3 regions of the Pseudoalteromonas sp. JC3 genome follow, and region 3 is predicted to be linked to each of the others. Evidence: predicted binding sites of a transcription regulator. Region 3 holds the regulator's gene; each other region holds the start of a gene.
The links. Region 3 encodes sigma-54, which starts transcription at its own class of promoters, with help from an activator protein. Its sites were predicted from a motif close to GTTGGCACGNNNNTNGNNT; they were not measured.
Positions count from the first base shown of each region.

Region 1 (6,881 bases), on a different replicon from region 3:
TTGGAGTGCAAATATTTCAAGCCCAGAGTTTAGAGAAATCCAATCGCGAGTTGTGCCTAAGTTTTCAGAGTTCAGCTCTAAAATCACCCAAAACCAAGCGCTTTTTGAACGGGTAAAAGCGGTATACGAAGGCGCTGAATATAAAAAGCTAACGGCAGAAGAGCAGCGTATTACTTGGATGCGTTATAACGGCTTTGCCCGCAATGGAGCGACGCTAAAAGGTGAAGACGCTAAGCGTTACGCGGACATTAATCTTGAGCTATCAAAGCTACATACTAAATTTGCAAACAACGTCCTTGCAGATGAAGAAAACTATGTAGTCTATCTCACTAAAGACCAGTTGTCAGGTTTGCCTGAGTCGTTTGTTGCGTCGGCAGCGGCTGCTGCAAAAGCGCGCGGTAAGGCGGACATGTACGCGATCACCAACTCTCGTTCATCAATGGATCCATTTTTAACCTACTCAACAGAGCGTGAGTTACGCGAGAAAGTATGGAACAACTACTATAACCGTGGCAACAACGGTGGCGAGTACGACAATAAAGCGATTATCTCTGACATCCTAAAGCTTAGACATGAACGCGTTAACTTACTCGGCTACGATAATTACGCGCAGTGGCGTCTTGAAGACCGCATGGCGAAAAAGCCTGAAAACGCGATGGCGCTGATGAAAAAAGTATGGCCTGCTGCAATTGCGCGCGTGAAAGAAGAAGTTGCTGACATGCAAGCGATCGCCGACAAAGAAGGCGCTGATATCACCATCAAACCATGGGATTACCGTTTCTACGCCGAGAAGGTTCGCCAAGCTAAGTATCAATTGGATTCAAACGAAGTTAAAGCCTATTTACAGCTAGATAATTTGCGTGAAGCGATGTTCTATGTAGCAGGCCGTCTGTTTAACTTTGAATTCACCGAAGTGCCAAAGGGCTCGGTGCCTGTATTCCATCCTGATGTTCGTGTATGGGAAGTAACAGACAAAACCACCGGTGATAATATTGGCCTTTGGTATTTAGACCCGTTCGCACGTAAAGGTAAACGCTCTGGTGCGTGGGCCATATCATATCGTAGCCATACAACATTTGATGGTAAAACAAATGTGCTTAGCTCAAACAACTCCAACTTTGTGAAAGCACCTGAAGGTGAAGCGACCTTAATTTCTTGGTCAGATGCAGAAACCTATTTCCATGAGTTTGGTCACGCGCTGCATGCGCTTTCATCAAACGTGAAGTACCCAAGTTCAAACTCTGGTGTGCGCGACTACACTGAGTTCCAATCTCAGTTATTGGAGCGTTGGTTGGCAACGGACGAAGTGATCAATCGTTACTTAGTTCACTATAAAACAGGCAAACCTATGCCTAAAGCCCTAATCGAGAAAATCAAGAAGTCAGCAACCTTTAACCAAGGTTTCGCGACGACTGAATACCTTGGATCGGCTATTATGGATATGCTTTTCCATACCACAGATCCAGACAAGATTGGCGACCCTGTTGCATTCGAAAAGTCTCAGTTAGGTGCGCTAGGCATGCCGGACGAGGTCGTGATGCGTCATCGTACAACTCACTTTGGTCACGTATTCTCAGGTGAAGGTTATTCAGCGGGTTACTACGGTTACCTGTGGGCTGAGGTATTAACTTCTGATGCAGCAGAAGCGTTTGCAGAAGCGCCAGGTGGCTTCTACGACAAAGACGTTGCACAGCGTTTAGTGGATTACCTATTCTCAGTTCGCAACTCAATGGATCCAGCAGAAGCGTATCGCAAGTTTAGAGGCCGTGACGCTGAAGTTGAAGCGCTTATGCGTGATAGAGGCTTTCCTGTAGAGAAGTAAAAAGTTTACTCTGCTATTCGGATAATAAAAAACCCCTGAACCAAGGGGTTTTTTATAAAGCTTTAGCTTTTGGATTTCGTGCCGTCACCAAATAGGGATTTAAGGCCGTCGGCAAATTGCTTTATTTGCGCTTTCATCGAGCGCTTTACACTAACTTCAATGCTACCCAAAATCATTCTGCCGTGAATATAAATTTGTGGACGCTGTTTCACCTGCCCTGCAGATGCAAGCGTATTTCTTGTGTTTTCTACTGAACCCATAATATTACGAATATCGGTGACGACATCGACTGTGTCTGGTACAAAGATTTCGTCACTGCCTAAAATGCAATCTATATAAATATGTACTTCAGGGTGACTAAAAATTGCGTTGCTAAAATCTAGTTCCAAGCTGCCAAGGTAGTTTTTTAGGTGGATCTCTTTAGGTACGACCCACTCGCCACTGCGATGGTTGGAACTAAGTATAGAGGTAATGCTTATCGCCTCAGCACCATCTACGCTTGAGGTAAATTTTGGACCCAAACGAGCGGCTTTTTCGCTGTGATATCTTGCATCCGACTTTAGCGGTAAATCAGCACTAAGTGCTGCAATTTGTTCTTGTTCGTTCAGGTCGTATGCTTTATCCAATCGTCTCTCGAATGCATCAGCCGAAAGCTCACCGTGGCTGTAATTTAGAATTAACTGGTCAATCACCTCTTCCCTAACGGATTCGAGAGGCCTATCTTTTAATGGTACAGACATATGGTTGGTTCCGTTCTCTTGATTTATGCTTATAGAAGCAACAACCAAGCCAACATTAAATCATTTATAAAACAAGTGGTTAGTGTTTTTTAATATCAACTTACTCTATTTATTTACTAATATTTAGTTGTACAAAATAGTATTTGGTCAAAATTACCACTATTAGATGGCAGGCAACGCAGTAGCGCAGGTGTAGTTTGATATTGTCAGTCACTTTGCTATGGTAGTAGGTGTTCGCAAAACAACCAAAGGAGATTAGTTATGGCGAAGAAAAGCGATGTCAAAGCGCTTAAAAAAGAGCTGAAAGCGCGTAAAGCAAAGATTGAAAAGCATGAAGCAAAAATCAAAAAGCTGAAAAAAGCGATTAAAAAGGCTTAAAAGCCAAGTAGCCCTAACGTAAAGGGATAAGCAAGTGAGCGGTAAATATACCGCTCTTTTTGCGATTAAATCGAAAGATGGCTATATAGCAACCAAGTTCCCACACAGATTAAGATCACCCCACCAAAGGTTTCAGCTCGACTACCAAGGAACTTTCCAGCCGAATGCCCAATCATCACACCAATTGTTACCATCATGGTGGTGGCAAGGCCAATGAGCGAAGCGGCGAGCCATATATTCACATCAACAAATGCGAGACTGACACCGACAGCCATTGCATCAATACTGGTACCAAACGCTGTGATAATGGTTTTTAACCAAGGTTGCTTTGCGTGCTGTGCTGGCGCATCGTCATTACCCTTAAGGCTCTCATAAATCATATGAGCGCCAAGTCCTAACAGTAAGATAAAGGCAATCCAGTGATCCCAAGCCTCGACATAGCCAGCTGCAGATTGTCCTATTAACCAGCCAATCAGCGGCGTACAGGCTTCAATAACACCAAAAATGAGGCCGATTTTTATGGCTTCGGTAAGCCGAGGTGATTTTAGGCTGGCGCCTTTACCGATTGCCGCGGCAAACGCATCGGTAGACATGGCGTATGCTAACAGTAGCAGGGTGACGAAATTCATTTACATTGCTCCGGTCGGGCGATTTGAGTCCACGACATATCCACACGCCCGACCACAGGCATGGATATATCGATGGTCTCGCCAACCGAGAGGTGTCCGCACCATGGCATTTTGGCCAATTATGTTGATACGAACTCTTCCGAGCATTGGAAGCAGGCTACTCCCCAACGAGTTGCGATAATATCAAGAATTGTTCTAAATAGAAATCTAAGTTTATAGCTAGCTCTACACCATATGGTGAATGAGTTGGCTCCATTTTTAGTTATTTATCTTATAGCAATACACTAAAGCAGCTCCCTTGTCCTACTTCAGAGGTTGCGCTGATCCGCCCTTTGTGGCGATGGATAATTTGTTGGCTGAGTGCAAGTCCAATTCCTGAGCCATGAGGTTTTGTGGTAAAAAATGGTACGAATATTTTATCAAGTGCGCTGGGCTCTATTCCTTCCCCGTTATCAGCAACGTTGATTTCACATTTGCCGTAGCGATTAATCGTTGCTGATACAGTCACTATTTTTTCATGGTTGTTATGTTTCATGGCATCTTTGGCGTTATTTAGTAGATTGAGCAGCACTTGCTCTATCATCTTTCTATCAACATTAATGCTCAGCGCAGCGGGCGTCACGTCAAAGTGTAGAGTGATATTGGCGTCACTAAAGTCGCTTTTTATCAGTGGTGTAATGTCGTCAAATAAAGTCTGTACCGCAAGCGGTTGGAGGTCAAGTTCAGGAATATGCGTGAGCTTTCTGTAGTTATCAATAAAGCCAAGTAAAGACTGGCTTCTAATACCAATCGCTTGCAGGCTTTGTAGGTAGTCTTCAACGAGTTCTTGGTCTGTCACCGCTTCAGCTAACTGATTATTGGTGATATTAACTAGCGTATTTGAGAGTGAATAAATCGGTGCGACGGAGTTTCCTATTTCATGGATAAGCACGCGGATCAGCTTTTGCCAAGACTCAATTTGGGTACTCTCTAGCTGCTCTGAAATCGCGGTGAAAAGCCAAAGTTGGTACTGATTACCTTGATTGGAAAACGTAAAATATTTAAATAGTAAGTCTTTGGCGATGTGGCTACCTACTTTGGCTTGTTCAAGCTCTGGGTGTGCTGCAAGTAATGAGTGTCCAGACTCTGCGCCGCGAATATCCAACAATTGCTTTGCGCTGTTATTACAAATCAAAATGGTGTGGCCATTTTTGATAAGGATCAGACCTGCTTCTATGTGTTGTAGCATGGTTTCGTAAGTAGTGACGAGCTCTGCCTGTTTGGTTTTATCTTGCTGAGCTTTCTGAATAAGCTCGTTACAGGTTGTAAGTGCTTGCTTACTTATTGGGTGCTTATTATCAATTCTAAAGCTGCCATCTTGATACTTGAGCGCAGTAAACACCTCTTCGAATTGTTGTTTCTGTCTTTTCAGTGTGGCAATAGACAGCACTGTGAATAGCACTGCAATCGCAATGGATAACCCACTAAACAAAAAGACGTAGCTGTGGAGAAAGCCCAACACACCAAGTGTGGCGAATACAATGGCTGCGAGTTGAAAAATGGCCATGCGAACGAGGCTATTATTCCACATCATACTTCTCCATTTTACGGTACAGTGACGCGCGGGTGATCCCAAGCGCTTTAGCCGCATGGCTGATATTTCCCTTAAAGTCTCGGACCGCCCGCTCTATGGTGTGCTGCTCTATTTTTGCGAGGTTATAGGTGTCAATAAAGCCCGCACTCTCCTCAGAGCTTGCCCCTGGACTGGCGAGCTGAAACTGCAATTGGGTTGAGTCAGATAAAATAACTGCGCGTTCAACCAAGTGTTGTAATTCTCGGATGTTACCGGGCCATTGATACTTGACTAAATCAGCCATCATTTTGTCGCTGACCGTTTTGCACTGTAGCTTGTACTTTTTGCTGTATAGATCAGCATAAAACTCAATAAGTAGTGGAATATCTTGGGGCCTATCTCGTAGTGCTGGAAGTGTGATCTCTACGGTATTAATGCGGTATAACAAGTCCTGACGAAAACTGCCTTCGCGCACCATGTCATACAAATTCATATTGGTTGCGGTGATAAGGCGCAGATCAACCTCTATTTGTTTGCTGCCTCCCACTGGTGTAACCACTCGATTTTGGATCGCAGTAAGTAACTTTCCCTGTAACTCGAGCGGAATATTGGCTATTTCATCTAAAAATAAAGTACCGGATTCCGCAAGCTCAAAGCGACCTGGCTTATTGGCTTTCGCATCTGTAAATGCGCCTTTCATATGGCCGAACAATTCACTTTCGAACAAAGAGCTAGCTATCGTGCCCATATCGACAGACATGAAGGTATTGTCTTTTCGTAAAGACTGTTTATGTAGCTCTCTGGCAACGACTTCTTTACCTGTGCCGCTTTCGCCTAAGATTAAGACATTGGCATCGGTTTTGGCGGCCTTTTCTATGGTTTGAAAAACTTGCTCCATTGCTGGACTCGAGGCAATTAAATGCTCGAATGGTTTGTTTTGCGCAGCCATTGAGATTTGTGCGATTTGCGTGAGCTTCTTGGACTTTTGCCGTTGTGCGCTCAACTCGATGCAATTGGCAACCGTTGCGAGTAGCTTTTCATTTTGCCAAGGCTTGAGGACAAAATCGTTGGCACCAAGTTTGATGGCATCCACTGCCATCGTTAGGTCGCCATAGGCGGTGAAGAGTACAACCACGGCATCTTCATCCAAGGCTTTTATTTGTTTTAGCCAGTAGAATCCTTCGGCGCCGGAGGTTGATTCTCGAGTAAAGTTCATGTCGAGCAATATCAGTGCAAAGTCCTGTTCCGACATTGTTTTAGCGATATCGTGGGGATTCTCTAGCGTCACGACTTTTTTGTAATATTGTTTGAGCAACATTCTCGTGGCGACGAGAATTTCGCTGTTGTCGTCGACAATTAAAATTGCCTTATCGCAGATAGTCATTACATTTCCTTTCCTCATCAAACTGTACGATATCGTACACTAGGTGTTTAATTTTTTTACACTCTTTTGTTCCATTATTCCATAGAATTATTTTATGCCTTTGATTTTTATTTGTTTTTTAGTTTGGCATGCAACTTGAATTATTAGGCTAACCTAAACTCAAGAGAGTGACAAAATGGACAGAAAAATAACACCTAACAAAAGATTTCAGCTGTGGTGGCTGGCGCTACCTGTCATCGTGGTAGCGTATTTTGCATTTGATAGTGCAGCGAGTAGCAGCGGGGATCGTGTTAATCTGGCGATGGATAAAGTCAAGATAAGTACAGTGACAAAAGGCGAGTTTCATGATCTTATTCCGCTTAGAGGCAGCATCATG
Region 1 covers NZ_CP127856.1:636,026-642,906, forward strand. The annotation lists gene QSH61_RS21500 (M3 family metallopeptidase) at 1-1,822, shown strand, start outside; gene QSH61_RS21505 (LiaF domain-containing protein) at 1,885-2,562, opposite strand; gene QSH61_RS21510 (manganese efflux pump MntP) at 3,006-3,569, opposite strand; yybP-ykoY riboswitch at 3,577-3,747, opposite strand; gene QSH61_RS21515 (sensor histidine kinase) at 3,841-5,142, opposite strand; gene QSH61_RS21520 (sigma-54-dependent transcriptional regulator) at 5,129-6,505, opposite strand; gene QSH61_RS21525 (efflux RND transporter periplasmic adaptor subunit) at 6,681-6,881, shown strand, end outside.
Region 1: the regulator sigma-54 is predicted to act here: its motif matches at 2,598-2,616, upstream of QSH61_RS21505 (LiaF domain-containing protein).

Region 2 (6,881 bases), 1.2 Mb from region 3:
TGGAAGAAAAGTCTATCTTCCGGTGAGCCCCTAGCAGGCGAGCCAAACACAGGTACGCTTGGTGGTATTAGTTCATCGGCGTTAGAGCAATCGAACGTCAACCTCACAAACGAGTTAGTTGACCTTATCAGTGCCCAGCGTAACTTCCAAGCGAACTCTCGAGCGCTTGAGGTTAACTCAACATTACAACAAAATATATTACAGATCCGATAATATATTATGCCCTCCAAAGGCTGCTACAAAAGCAGCCTTTTTTATGTCCGTCAAAAACATCTCCTCACTTTGGCACTGTGCTTGCATTAACTAGACTAAGTTTGAATTTTATAGGTCATCGTCATGGATAAAATGGTGTATATCGCAATGTCAGGCGCTAAGCAAAGCTTACGTGGTGTGGCACTTAAGGCGAATAACCTTGCTAATGCCAATACGACTGGCTTCAAAGCAGATTTTGCTCAAGCGCGCTCAATGCAGGCGTTTGGTGAAGGGCTACCTACACGGGTTTTTGCTATGCAAGAACGCCCAGGGACCAATATGACCGGTGGCGCAATCGTTGAAACTGGCCGTGAGCTAGATATTGCAGTAGATGATAAGTCATGGATCAGTGTTGTTGATGCCTCGGGTGAAGAAGCTTACACCAAAGTCGGCACGCTCAATATTCGTAATGACGGTGCGTTAGTCACAGCTCATGGGCGTCAACTTATTGGCGAAGGTGGGCCTATTGTCTTACCTATCCCCGTTGATAAAGTGGTGTTTAGTGACGATGGCTCTATTCAAGTGCGTCCACAAGGCGCTCCCGCTAACTTTCTTGAAGTGGTTGATCGGCTGAAAATTATTGAAGCAGACAATAGCAAGCTACAAAAAGGCAATGACGGCCTTTATAGACCAAAAGAAGATAAGCTAGAAGATGGGATCTGTGGCTTTTGTGAAATATCTCCAACCGCAAAAGTGATGAGTGGCTTCTTAGAGATGTCCAACGTCAATCCCGTTCATGAGATGGTGGATATGATCAACCATCAAAGACAATTTGAAATGCAAATTAAGCTGATGAAAACAGCTGAAGAAATAGATGAGCGACACACTTCGCTCCTACGCATAGTTTAAGAGTGAGGTAGAGATCATGAATCCGGCATTGTGGATAAGTAAAACAGGCTTAGATGCTCAGCAAACTGATATTTCAGTTATTTCGAACAACTTGGCGAACGCCAGTACCGTCGGCTACAAAAAGAGTCGGGCGATATTCGAAGACTTATTATATCAAAACATCAATCAGCCAGGTGGCCGCAGCTCTCAAGATACAGAATTACCGTCTGGTTTGATGCTTGGTGCAGGTGCCAAAGTAGTCGCCAACCAAAAGAACTTTTCTCAAGGTAATATGTTAAGTACCGAAAACTCTTTGGATTGGATGATCCAAGGCCCGGGCTTCTTTGAGATTCAGATGCCAGATGGCACAACTGCGTATTCAAGAAACGGTCAGTTCACGACGGATGAAGAAGGTCGAATTGTTACCTCAGGTGCGGGTTTTCCTGTGTTACCTGAGATGAACGTACCCGACGATGCGCAGTCAATTACTATTTCTCAAGATGGTGAAGTATCGGTGCGCGTTGCAGGACAAGCTGAAAACGTTGTTATCGGACAGTTGACGATCAGTGACTTTATTAATCCATCAGGTCTTGAACCGATTGGACAAAACTTGTACACAGAAACTGCGGTAAGTGGTGCACCAGTACAAGGTAATCCAAGCGTTGAAGGGCTAGGTAAGATTGTGCAAGGCGCACTTGAAACGTCAAACGTTAATGTGACCGAAGAGCTTGTAAATCTAATTGAGACACAACGCGTGTATGAGATGAACTCAAAAGTGATTTCAACGGTAGATCAGATGCTGAGCTACATTAATCAACAGCTGTAATTGGGTAGGGGGTATTATGCGTGCATTATATTTAGCCATCGTAACGGTCGCTGCATTATCTGGATGTAGTACAACACAAAATAAAAATGTGGTGCGTGACGATCCGTATTATGCGCCTATCTATCCCGAGGATAATCAAGCCCAAATGGTGGCAACAGGGTCATTATTTAATACGCAGTTTTCCAATGATCTTTATGCTGACAAAAAAGCGTTAAGAGTCGGCGATATTATTACCATCGTACTCAGAGAAACGACTCAGGCGACCAAAGCTGCAAATTCTGAGCTGGATAAATCCAGTGATTCGAGCTTAGACCCTGTGATTGGTCTTGGTGGCAATGCCATTAATATCGGAAAAGAAGCAATACAGTTTGGTGCTAAATCCAGTTCTTCTTTCTCTGGTGATTCGAAGTCTAATCAGTCAAATAGCTTATTCGGGAATATATCGGTCAATGTAACCCGAGTATTGCCTAACGGTAATTTAGTGATCCGCGGTGAAAAGTGGTTAACCCTCAATACTGGTGAGGAATTTATTCGCTTAGAAGGGTTGGTAAGACCTCAGGATGTGACCGCAGATAACACTGTTGAGTCTAATCGAGTGGCAAATGCCAGAATTCAATATTCAGGTAAAGGTGACCAACAAGAAGTGCAAAGTGCAGGTTGGTTAACGAGTTTCTTTATGAGCGCGCTGATGCCGTTTTAAGGTGCTGAAAATGAACAATATGCTTAAGAATATTTTGCTTATCGGTGCGGCCATTACGTTGGTTGGTTTTTCTTCTTTGGCTTCTGCTGAGCGAGTTAAAGACGTCAGTATGGTTGAAGGTGTTCGTTCAAACCAACTGGTTGGCTACGGCCTAGTTGTAGGCTTGCCTGGTACCGGTGAGCAAACCAGATTTACCGAGCAAAGCTTTAAAGCGATGTTGAATAGCTTTGGGATCACGATGCCCGCAAGCTTAAAGCCAAAAATTAAAAATGTTGCGGCTGTTGCGGTTCACGCAGATCTGCCACCTTTTGTTAAGCCCGGCCAAACCATTGACGTTACCGTTTCATCTATTGGTAGTGCTGGTAGTTTACGAGGCGGTACTTTACTTCAGACCTTTCTAAAAGGGGTTGATGGTAACGTATATGCAATTGCGCAAGGTAGCTTGATTGTCGGTGGTTTGGGCGCTGATGGTGCCGACGGGAGTCGAGTTGTGATCAACACCCCGACAGTAGGGCGTGTGGCAAATGGCGCGACAGTGGAGCGAGCAGTACCAAGTCCGTTTACTCAGGGTGATTACATTACCTTTAACTTGAATAGACCGGATTTTACTACCGCAAAGCGCTTGGCCGACACTATCAATGGTCTTGTTGGACCAAACAGTGCTAAACCTATGGATGCAGCTTCAGTTCGAGTAATTGCACCAAGAGATCCGTCTCAGCGCGTTGCGTATTTATCTACGCTAGAGAATCTTGAATTCAAACCAGCGGATACCGCTGCGAAGATCATCGTTAACTCGCGCACTGGCACTATCGTTATCGGCAAAAATGTCAAGTTGCAGCCTGCGGCAATTACTCATGGCGGCCTTACCGTAACAATTGCTGAGCAGCAAAATGTGTCACAACCTAATGCGCTGGCGAATGGCGAAACAACAGTGACGCAGCAAAGCATTATCGACGTAAATCAGGATGACTCTCGAGCGTTTGTGTTTGACCCAGGCGTGAGTCTTGATGACTTGGTTAGGGCAATTAACCAGGTTGGCGCAGCACCTGGCGATTTAATGGCGATCCTTGAAGCGCTAAAAGAAGCAGGCGCGATAAATGGTCAATTAGTCGTCATTTGATGTTCCATTATTAATCAACTAGTTAGCCCCGCAATTGTGGGGCTTTTTTTTGGCTCGGATTTTGCATTTCTATTTGTATAGTTATTAACGTCAAACAGTGCTGAGTGTATGAACACCGACCAATTGAAAAATCAAAGCTTTTTTGACCTAGGAAACCTTGATTCGATCCGTAAAGAGGCGCTGAAAGGTGCTGGCGATCAAGGTGCCTCAGATCAGGCATTGAAGAAGGCGGCACAACAGTTTGAGTCTATCTTTACGCAAATGTTGTTACAAAGCATGCGTAAAGCGAATGAGGCGCTAGAGGATAAAGACAGTCCATTTAACTCTAGTGGTGTCAAATTTTTTGAAGAAATGCATGATCAGCAACTTTCGATGCACTTATCTGAGCAAGGCAGCTTAGGACTGGCAGATCTGATTGTGCAGCAGTTGTCTCCTAACTCTGAAAAGTATAAGCCTGCCTCAGTAATGAGAGCTGACGGCGATATTTCCTTTAAAAAGCAGGCGACAGCGAGTGAGAGTGTGAATAAACCCGAACCGCAGGTTGTCAATGTAAAGGCAGATGCCTCAAGCGATGAACAAACAGGCTTTGGTTCTCCTGAGGAATTCGTCGACAGAATTTGGGAATACGCTCAAACAGCGGCGAAAAAGTTGGGCTTGAACCCTGCGGTAATGGTTGCACAAGCTGCACTGGAAACCGGTTGGGGTAAACACATCATCAGCAAAAAGGATGGTAGTAGCAGTTTTAATCTATTCAATATTAAAGCGGATAGCCGCTGGAGTGGTGAAAGCGCCAGAAAATCGACACTTGAATTTGAGCAAGGGTTACCGGTGCAAAAGCAAGCCGATTTCCGTGCTTATAAGTCGCTTGAACAAAGCTTTGATGATTATGTCAGTTTCCTAAAAGGTAATCCGAGATACGAGCAAGCCTTAAATAAGGCTGGTGATAGTCACGCCTATTTAAGTGAACTTCAAAATGCAGGCTATGCGACCGATCCGAATTATGCCAACAAAATTAAGTCAGTTTTAAAGCGTATTGATGTATCCGATTTCTTATCCGGTGCGCTAACAAAGGGAGTCAGATGAGATGTCATTTGATCTATTAAATATTGGTGCAGCAGGGGTTAGGGCTAACTCCGAGTTACTACAAACCACCAGTAAAAACATTGCTAACCTAAATACCAAAGGGTATATCCGTGAACGGACTGAGCACGGAACGATGATAGGTGGCATGGTTGGTCGTGGTGAAACGGTGCGTTTGATCAACCAATTTGCGCAGCAGCAATTAAATCGTGATATTTCTAATCAATCTTACTATGAGCAGTTTGTCACTGAGGCAAGCCGCGTTGATACGTTGTTTGCACAAGACTCAAACAGTCTGAGCAAGAGCATCAACTCGATGTTTAATAATTTACAAAGCGCGATTAACTTGCCTTCATCGACAACTAACCGCTCTTTATTTATGACGGGCGCTCAAGGCCTAGTCGATCAAATGGATAGATTGTCAGGTATTGTTGTTGATCAAAACAGTATCGTGAACGAGCAATTGGATATTTTCTCAGAAGAAGCCAATAACCTTGTGCAAAAAATCAGTGAATTGAATAAGCAAGTGGCGAGTAAGTCAGCGCTCAATCTTAACAATGTCGATCACAGCGTGCTTAATGAGCGAGATCAAGCAATTAAAGAGCTTGCTGAGCTCGTAGATATAGAAACACTCGACGGTGAAAATGGCGAGAAGCTCGTATTTTTAGGCACTGGGGATGCGCTTGTGATGCAAGGTGGTGCCTTCAATTTATTCGCGATGAAAGGCAATCCAGATCCTAATCATAAAGAACTAATCCTAGACATTAAAGATAAAAATGTTGTGCAACTCGAGTTAGATAGCGGCAGCTTGAAAGGCAAAATCGGCGGGTTACTGGCATTTAGAGATGAAGTGTTGATCCCGGCACAAAACCAACTAGGTCAAATTGGCCTCGCATTGGCAGATGCTTTTAATCAGCAAAATAGATTGGGAATGGACTTAGATGGCAATATAGGTGGAGATATATTTAAAATACCCACCGTGGGTGGCTTTGCTTACAGCGAAAATACAGGCACCGCAGCGCTTACGGCAACACTTGAGCCAGGGCGCGGCAATGAGTTGCCAGCTACCGATTTTCAAGTTACTTATACCAGTGCAACAACCGTTGAAATAACAGCTGTAGATGCCAAAGGCAATCCTATCGGTACGCCGACGACTGGTAATATTGCTGGTGGAGTCATCACGGGAACGGGAGATTATTTTGGCTTACAGATGAACGTAACTGGTAGTGGTGCAACAGGCGATAGATTTCTTGTGAAATTAAACCAACAGGCTGCAACTGGGTTGGAGCTTGCAACTCAAAGACCAGAAGCTCTCGCATTAGCGTCGCCAATTCGTACTGAAAAATCAGCAGACAATAATGGTACGGCGACCATTTCAGCAGGAGTCGTCACTGATACCGATCCCGCGACCAGTGCATTTGCTGCGGGGACGCCGCCAACGTTGAATGATGGTCCTTATACTTTGACTAAAACAGCCAATGCTAACGAATATACGTTGACCAGTAATTCAGGTACAACGCATACCTTTACGGCTCCAGCGGATGGTAAAGATATTCTGTCTGGAGTGGGAGGAGCAGCACCTGCGCCTTTTGATAACCTTGGCTTCACTTTCGATATTGAGGGTACACCGAATACTGGTGATAGTTTTGAGATCAGCTTTAACACCGGTGGCTTTGATGATAACCGTAATGGTGCAGCGCTCGATGGTCTGAAATCATCGGATTTAGTTAGACAAAATGTAGAGCCTACAGGTAGTACCGAAAGCCATAAAACCTTTAATGAAGCATATGCCGATATTGTCACTGGTGTAGGGGTTATCACTAATCAAGCGAAAACCAATGGCGCGGCATTTGAAGCGCTGGCTAATCAGTCAAGTGCATGGTTTGAGTCTCTATCGGGTGTAAACCTAGATGAAGAGGCGGCCAATTTGTTACGTTTTCAACAGTCTTACTCGGCTTCAGCGCAAGTCATTTCGGCAGCGAGAACTGTGTTCGATACCTTATTAAGTGCAGCGAGGTAATTATGCGTTTATCTCAAAATCAAATTTTTAATTCTAATCTTAATTCTATTTTGCG
Region 2 covers NZ_CP127855.1:1,582,718-1,589,598, forward strand. The annotation lists gene flgE (flagellar hook protein FlgE) at 1-213, shown strand, start outside; gene QSH61_RS06445 (flagellar basal body rod protein FlgF) at 337-1,101, shown strand; gene flgG (flagellar basal-body rod protein FlgG) at 1,118-1,906, shown strand; gene flgH (flagellar basal body L-ring protein FlgH) at 1,923-2,606, shown strand; gene QSH61_RS06460 (flagellar basal body P-ring protein FlgI) at 2,626-3,726, shown strand; gene flgJ (flagellar assembly peptidoglycan hydrolase FlgJ) at 3,835-4,809, shown strand; gene flgK (flagellar hook-associated protein FlgK) at 4,811-6,826, shown strand; gene flgL (flagellar hook-associated protein FlgL) at 6,829-6,881, shown strand, end outside.
Region 2: the regulator sigma-54 is predicted to act here: its motif matches at 3,775-3,793, upstream of flgJ (flagellar assembly peptidoglycan hydrolase FlgJ).

Region 3 (6,881 bases):
TTACAGTGTAACTCAGTTTATTAGGAACTACCAAGGTTTACGCTTAATTATGAGAGACTTATTAGACCACTTTGGTTACGGAGGAGGGGGAGATTAGCAGGGAGTAAATGAATCAGGCCTTATTGTTTTACTGACGATTACTCGGATTCATTAAACTTATTTTCTATCAGTCCGCCAATGGCGTCTAGTGCATACTGAGCATCAGGACCTTCACAAACCACTCGGACTTCTTTCCCTTGGCTGCTTTCAAGTAACAACAGCGCTAGTACGCTGTCAGCAGCAGCACTTTTGTCTCCTTGATATAAGGTCACGTCGGCATCAAATTGGGTTGCTAATTGCGCAAGAACCGTCGCTGCTCGAGCGTGCAGGCCGAGTTTGTTTTGGATTAAAAACGTATCTTCTAACATTTAACCCTCTTGCTCTCGGTGACGAATTTTGACGTTGGGATGGGTTTTAGCAAAACGTTCACCAATGGTTTGCGCTAAGTATACCGAGCGATGTTGCCCACCTGTACATCCTATTGCGATCGTTAGATAACTGCGATTGTTACGCTCTAAGTGTGGTAACCAAGTTTGTACGAAGGTTTGGATCTGCCAAGTAAACTTTTGCACGATGCTGTGACTCGACAAATAGTCTTTAACTGGCTGATCTAAGCCAGTTAGCGGCTTAAGCTCAGGCTCCCAATGTGGGTTGGGTAAAAAGCGCGCATCAAAAACGTAATCCGCTTGTTTTGGGATGCCGTGTTTAAAGCCGAAAGATTCAAAGGTAATAATGAGTTGTTTGTCTTTTTTACCTAAGATTTTTTCGCGGATATCTTCTGCAAGTTGATGAACGCTCAGGCCTGTAGTATCAATGAGAAAATCGGCGCGAGTGATCAGCACGTCTAACAATTCCCGTTCTTTCTTTATCGCAACATCTAATGGAAGATTATGCAGTGAAAGAGGGTGCAAACGTCGTGTTTCTGAGAAGCGCTTTATCAGGGTTTGATCGTCACTGTCTAAATAAAACAGGGTAGGTTTGGCAAAGCCTGGTAAGTATTCAAGAATGTCATTAAACTCGTCCTGTTCTTTAGGTAAGTTTCTAACATCAATACTGACTGCAATTTTATTATAATTGTCCGAAACACTGCGGACTAAAGACGGCAGCAAATTGACTGGAATGTTATCCACACAATAGTAGCCTAAGTCTTCCAATACTCGAAGCGCTACAGATTTACCAGAGCCTGAGCGGCCACTGATAATGATAAGCTCGAGTCCTTTTTCTTCATCACTCATCAAGTTCACCTTGGATCACTGCATATAACTCATCATCACTTTTTGCTTGCCTAAGCATTTTGCAAAAAGACTTGTCTTTGAGTGTATCAGCAATCGCCGCTAAGGTCTTCAGGTGTTGTTGATTATCACCTTCAGGTACGATGAACGCGACAAAAATATCGACAGGCTGCTTATCTATGGCTTCAAACTGGATCCCTTGCTCGCTGACAAGCACCATTGCAAGGATTTTATCCAAACCTTCAAGTCGACCATGGGGAATGGCAATGCCTTTACCGATCCCTGTGCTGCCTAATTTCTCTCGCGCCATTAAGGCGTCCAAGATAGCATGCTGACTGGTATTTGGAATTTGGCTATGAGCCAGTTCGCTGATGTATTCTAAAATACGTTTTTTGCTATTAAAAAGGACCGCAGCTTTACTGCAGTCCTTGTTCACTAATTCACTTAATTTCATCTTAGTGTCGAGTGAGCTTCTCTTTGTGTTTAATAACTTGACGATCTAGCTTGTCGATAAGGCCATCAATTGCGGCATACATATCTTGATGCTCTGTTGATGCAAATAGCTCGCCGCCGTTTACGTGTAATGTTGCTTCTGCTTTTTGTACTAGTTTCTCGACATCAAGGATCACATGCACATTATTGATATGATCAAAGTGCCTTTCTAGCTTCGCAAACTTGTTGGTGACATAGTCTCTTAATGAGTCAGTAATTTCTACATGGCGACCAGTTAGATTTAGTTGCATAAGCATTTTTCCTTCTTGGGTTTTACGTCTTATATCAAGCTTTTACGCTGATTTGACGGTGGAATGGCTAGGGATTCACGATATTTTGCAATCGTACGTCTCGCTACCTTAATTCCTTGCTCAGCTAAGATATCTGCAATTTTGCTGTCACTCAATGGCTTCGCGGTATTCTCTGCAGCTATCAGCTTTTTGATAAGTGCTCTAATTGCTGTAGAAGAGCACTCACCTCCATTTTCCGTACTTACATGGCTAGAGAAGAAATACTTCAGCTCAAATATTCCCCGAGGTGTATGCATGTATTTTTGTGTTGTCACACGGGAAATTGTGGACTCATGCATCTCAACCATTTCAGCAACATCATTTAGCACCATAGGGCGCATTGCTTCGGGGCCATGTTCAAAGAATGCCTGTTGTTGTTGCACAATGCAATTGGTAACTTTTAATAAAGTATCATTTCGGCTTTCTAAGCTTTTAATAAACCACTTTGCTTCTTGTAAATGTGAGCGAATAAACTGACTATCCGTACTGGATTTCGCCGTTCTAGACATCGCAGCGTAATGGTCATTTACTCTTATTTTAGGCATAGCATCAGGATTTAGCTCTACGACCCAACGACCTTTTACTTTTTTCACCGATACGTCAGGGATCACATATTCAGGCTCTTCATGAATAATGCTTGCCGCAGGCTTTGGGTTAAGGCTATGTATTAACGTCATGACCTCTTTGAGATCGGCTTCTTTAAGGCGCGTTTTCTTAGCCAAAGTTCGATAGTCACGGCTGGCAAGCAAGTCGATATGCTCTGTCAGGATCATTTTTGTTTCGGCAATCCATGGGGTATCTGGGGCGAATTGGTTGAGCTGAATGCATAAGCATTCTTGTAAACTACGCGCTGCGATACCGACAGGGTCAAAAAGCTGAATGCGTTTGAGTACGGCTTCGACTTCATCTAGCTCAATAGGCTCTTCGCTATTCTCGTCATTAATGCTTTCTAAAATGTCTTCGCAAGACAGTGTTAGAATGCCTGACAGGTCGACCGCTTCAATAATCGCAATCGCAATAGCTCTATCTGTTGGACTAAATGGTGTCAGTTCGAGTTGCCACATGAGATAATCGTGGAGAGATTCAGAGGTTTCCCCTTGATAAACATTATCGTCATCGGGAAGTGGACCTGAGCTTGCAGCAGGCGCTGCACTCATATACTCGTCCCAAGTGACATCCATGGCAAGGTCATCGCTCACAGTGTCTTTGCTCATGGCGGTATCTGAGTCTATCTCATAGTCACTAACCTGCGTTTCATCGGCTGAATCTTGATTGTCGTCAGCACGGCTCTTTTCTTGGCTGTGTTGGTCAGCGTTTTCGCCGTCAGTATTATCACCTTCTTCCACTTCCAACAATGGATTGCTGTCTAATGCTTCTTGTATTTCTTGTTGCAGATCCAATGTACTAAGCTGCAGCAAGCGAATGGCTTGTTGCAGTTGCGGAGTCATTGTAAGTTGCTGCCCCATGCGCAGCTGTAATGATTGCCTCATGTATCTCTAACAATCCTTTTTAACAGTTATTAATACTACGTCTTAACTATAGCTTGAATTGTTCGCCTAGGTAGACATCTCTTACGGTTTGATCTGCCAAAACATGTTCTGGCGTGCCTGCAGCGATTAACTCACCATGTGAAACGATGTAGGCCTTTTCACATACGTCCAGTGTTTCTCTAACGTTATGATCGGTGATAAGCACACCGATACCACGGTTTTTTAGGTGCTCTATGATTGTCTTTATATCTAACACCGAAATAGGATCAACACCAGCAAAAGGTTCATCTAACAGGATAAACTTAGGGTTTGCGGCTAAAGCGCGAGCAATTTCGACTCGTCTTCTTTCGCCTCCCGACAATGCCATGCCCTGTGAGTCGCGAATGTGTTGAATATTAAACTCATCCAGTAACTCGTTTAGTTCAGCTTCTCTTTCAACTTTAGATAAGTCTTTTCGAGTTTCTAAAATCGCCATCAAATTTTGATAGACCGTGAGTTTTCTAAAGATTGAAGACTCTTGCGGTAGATAGCCAATACCAAGTCGTGCACGGCTGTGCATCGGTAACAAAGTGATATCTTCGTCATCAATCTGAATATAGCCTTTGTCGCTTGGTACTAACCCTACAATCATGTAGAACGTAGTGGTTTTACCTGCACCATTTGGTCCTAATAAGCCTACAATACTGCCAGCCTGAACACTTAAACCAACATTTTTGACGACCTGACGACCTTTATAACTCTTTGCTAGACCAGTTGCTTTGAGCTCGCTCATTAATTGTTACCTTCTTCCTGCGCTTTTTTCTCTTTAGCGTCTTTTTTGTCATCAACAGGAACAAGGATGGTTCTTACTCGAGAGTCTTCTTGGTCTGAGCGCTCAGCGCTGATCAATTGCTTTTCAATGTCATAGGTGATGACTTGAGCATTGATTTTTTGCCCAGTTTGATTGATTTCAGCATCACCAGAAATCACTAGGGTTCCCTTCGCTACGTCGTAACGGATTTCATTTGCTTTGGCTTCTAGCAAGTTGCCATCGGGTTGACGTTCGCTAAAAGTGGCAGGGCTGCCAGTTGCCACAAGCAGTTGCTTGTTAATGCCAAGTTCCGCGCGACGGTGGACCTCTAGGCGATCGGCATTTATCTTTCTGTTGCCATGAATAATAACAACATTCTGTTCAAAAATACCGATGTTGCTTTGCAGTTGAGCTTGCTGACGGCCAGCATCAATAATGACTTCATTTTGTTCTGCAGCAATTGCTAGAGTAGAACTTGCAAGCAAGCCGATGAAAACTAGTTTGTTAATGATTTTACTGGTCATAATAAATTGTCTTTGTGTGGTTGATGAGTTCGATCACTTGCTTTTGTAGATCCGCATGCAGTCCTTTACCTGTGATCCTAAGACTAGGACCGTTGATAACGACAGGGTGTTCCGACTTCATCAATTTTTGCTTAATTTCAACTCTTACATTATCGGCATTGATATCCGTGATCATGGCGTTAGGCGTTAAATTCTTTGCCAACACATTGCCCTCTAATATCAAGGTGTTGTTTTCGTATAGGGTTGCTTCTAATGCGCTTATTTGCCAATTCTGTTCACCGTTATATAAGGTGAAAATGGGCTTTTCAAAGTGACTAAAGCCAAGATCTTGATACAACTCCATCTTATCAGCAGTTACCTGATAGTTTAATAAGCCATTTTCACTATAGGTCGTTTGCTGAAGCGTGGTTGCAACATAATCGGGTTTAGCTAACGGTTCATCTTCTTTTGCTGGATCCGCCTCTGATGGATTAAACATGGGCGACCACATCCATACCATTAAAGAAGCGAAAACAATGAGTAAGATGACACGCAATACGGTCATGTACTTGATCCTTTGGAAGTCAATAAGTGATTTTGGCTGAGCATTAGAAGATCAGTTAGTTCTCTCACGGCACCAAAGCCACCTGGCATCAAGGTCGTGTAATGGGCGATATGTTTAACAAGAGGATGTGCATCATTGACGGCAACGGCAAAACCAACTCGTTCCATTACGGGTAGATCTGGGCCATCATCACCAATATATGCAATTTCGTCATCATTAAGATTGAGCTTAGTCTTCAGTTCATCATATGCCACTAACTTGTTTTCTTGACCTTGGTAAATATAAGTTACATTTAAACTAGTCATGCGTTGCTGAACTATTTGTGAATGTCTACCTGTGATAACGGCGACTTCGATACCACTATCAATCAAGGCCTTAATACCAAACCCGTCTTTGGTATTAAATGCTTTCAGTTCTTCACCATTGTTACCAAGGTATATACGGCCATCTGAGAATACGCCATCAATATCGCAAATTAATAATTTGATTTGTTTTGCTTTTTCCCAAGCTTCAGTTGAAATCGTCTGATATAAATCTTCAAATTGCATTACAGCACCCCCGCTCTAAGTAAATCTTGCGTATTCAAGGCGCCAACCGGAATGTTGTTTTCGTTCACCACAATCAAGCCGTTAATCCGTTTGGTTTCCATAATATTGAGTACCTCAGCTGCGAGCATATCGGCGCGTGCCGTCGTACTTTTAGCCGTCATCACTTGCGTGATTGGGGTGGTGTGAATATCGACCTTTTGTTCGATAATACGGCGCAAGTCACCATCGGTAAAAATACCTTGCAATTGCGAGCTTTCATCTACGATTGCCGTCATACCTAAACTTTTTGCGGACATTTCAAATAAAGCTTCTTTGACTGTGCAGTGACTATTGACCATAGGGATTGCATCCCCTTGATGCATGACATCAGCAACGGTTAGCAGTAGACGTCTTCCCAAACTACCACCAGGGTGGGAAAGTGCAAAATCATCAGCCGTAAAGCCTCTGGCTTCAAGTAGCGCAACCGCGAGCGCATCACCCATCACTAGCGTAGCTGTGGTGCTTGCCGTGGGTGCAAGTCCTAATGGACAGGCTTCTTTTGATACTTTAACACAAAGGTGAACCGTCGCATTACGAGCCATCGTAGAGCTTGGGTTGCCTGTCATGGAAATAACGGGGGCCCCTAAGCGCTTAATTACAGGTAGGATTGAGATCACCTCTTGGGTTTCCCCTGAGTTGGAGATCATCAGTACCACATCATCTTTGGTGATCATACCTAAGTCGCCGTGACTTGCTTCACCTGGATGAACAAAAAATGCGGGGCTGCCAGTACTTGCGAGTGTCGCTGCGATTTTGTTACCGATGTGGCCGGACTTACCCATGCCAATCACGATGATGCGACCTTGACAGCCAAACATAATTTCACAGGCTTTTACAAATTGCTGATCAACAAACTGTTGCACTTCTTCTATTGCTGCAAGTTCGGTAGCAAA
Region 3 covers NZ_CP127855.1:414,630-421,510, forward strand. The annotation lists gene QSH61_RS01720 (HPr family phosphocarrier protein) at 138-407, opposite strand; gene rapZ (RNase adapter RapZ) at 408-1,274, opposite strand; gene ptsN (PTS IIA-like nitrogen regulatory protein PtsN) at 1,267-1,725, opposite strand; gene hpf (ribosome hibernation promoting factor) at 1,727-2,014, opposite strand; gene QSH61_RS01740 (RNA polymerase factor sigma-54) at 2,044-3,543, opposite strand; gene lptB (LPS export ABC transporter ATP-binding protein) at 3,590-4,315, opposite strand; gene lptA (lipopolysaccharide transport periplasmic protein LptA) at 4,315-4,857, opposite strand; gene lptC (LPS export ABC transporter periplasmic protein LptC) at 4,847-5,401, opposite strand; gene kdsC (3-deoxy-manno-octulosonate-8-phosphatase KdsC) at 5,398-5,949, opposite strand; gene QSH61_RS01765 (KpsF/GutQ family sugar-phosphate isomerase) at 5,949-6,881, opposite strand, start outside.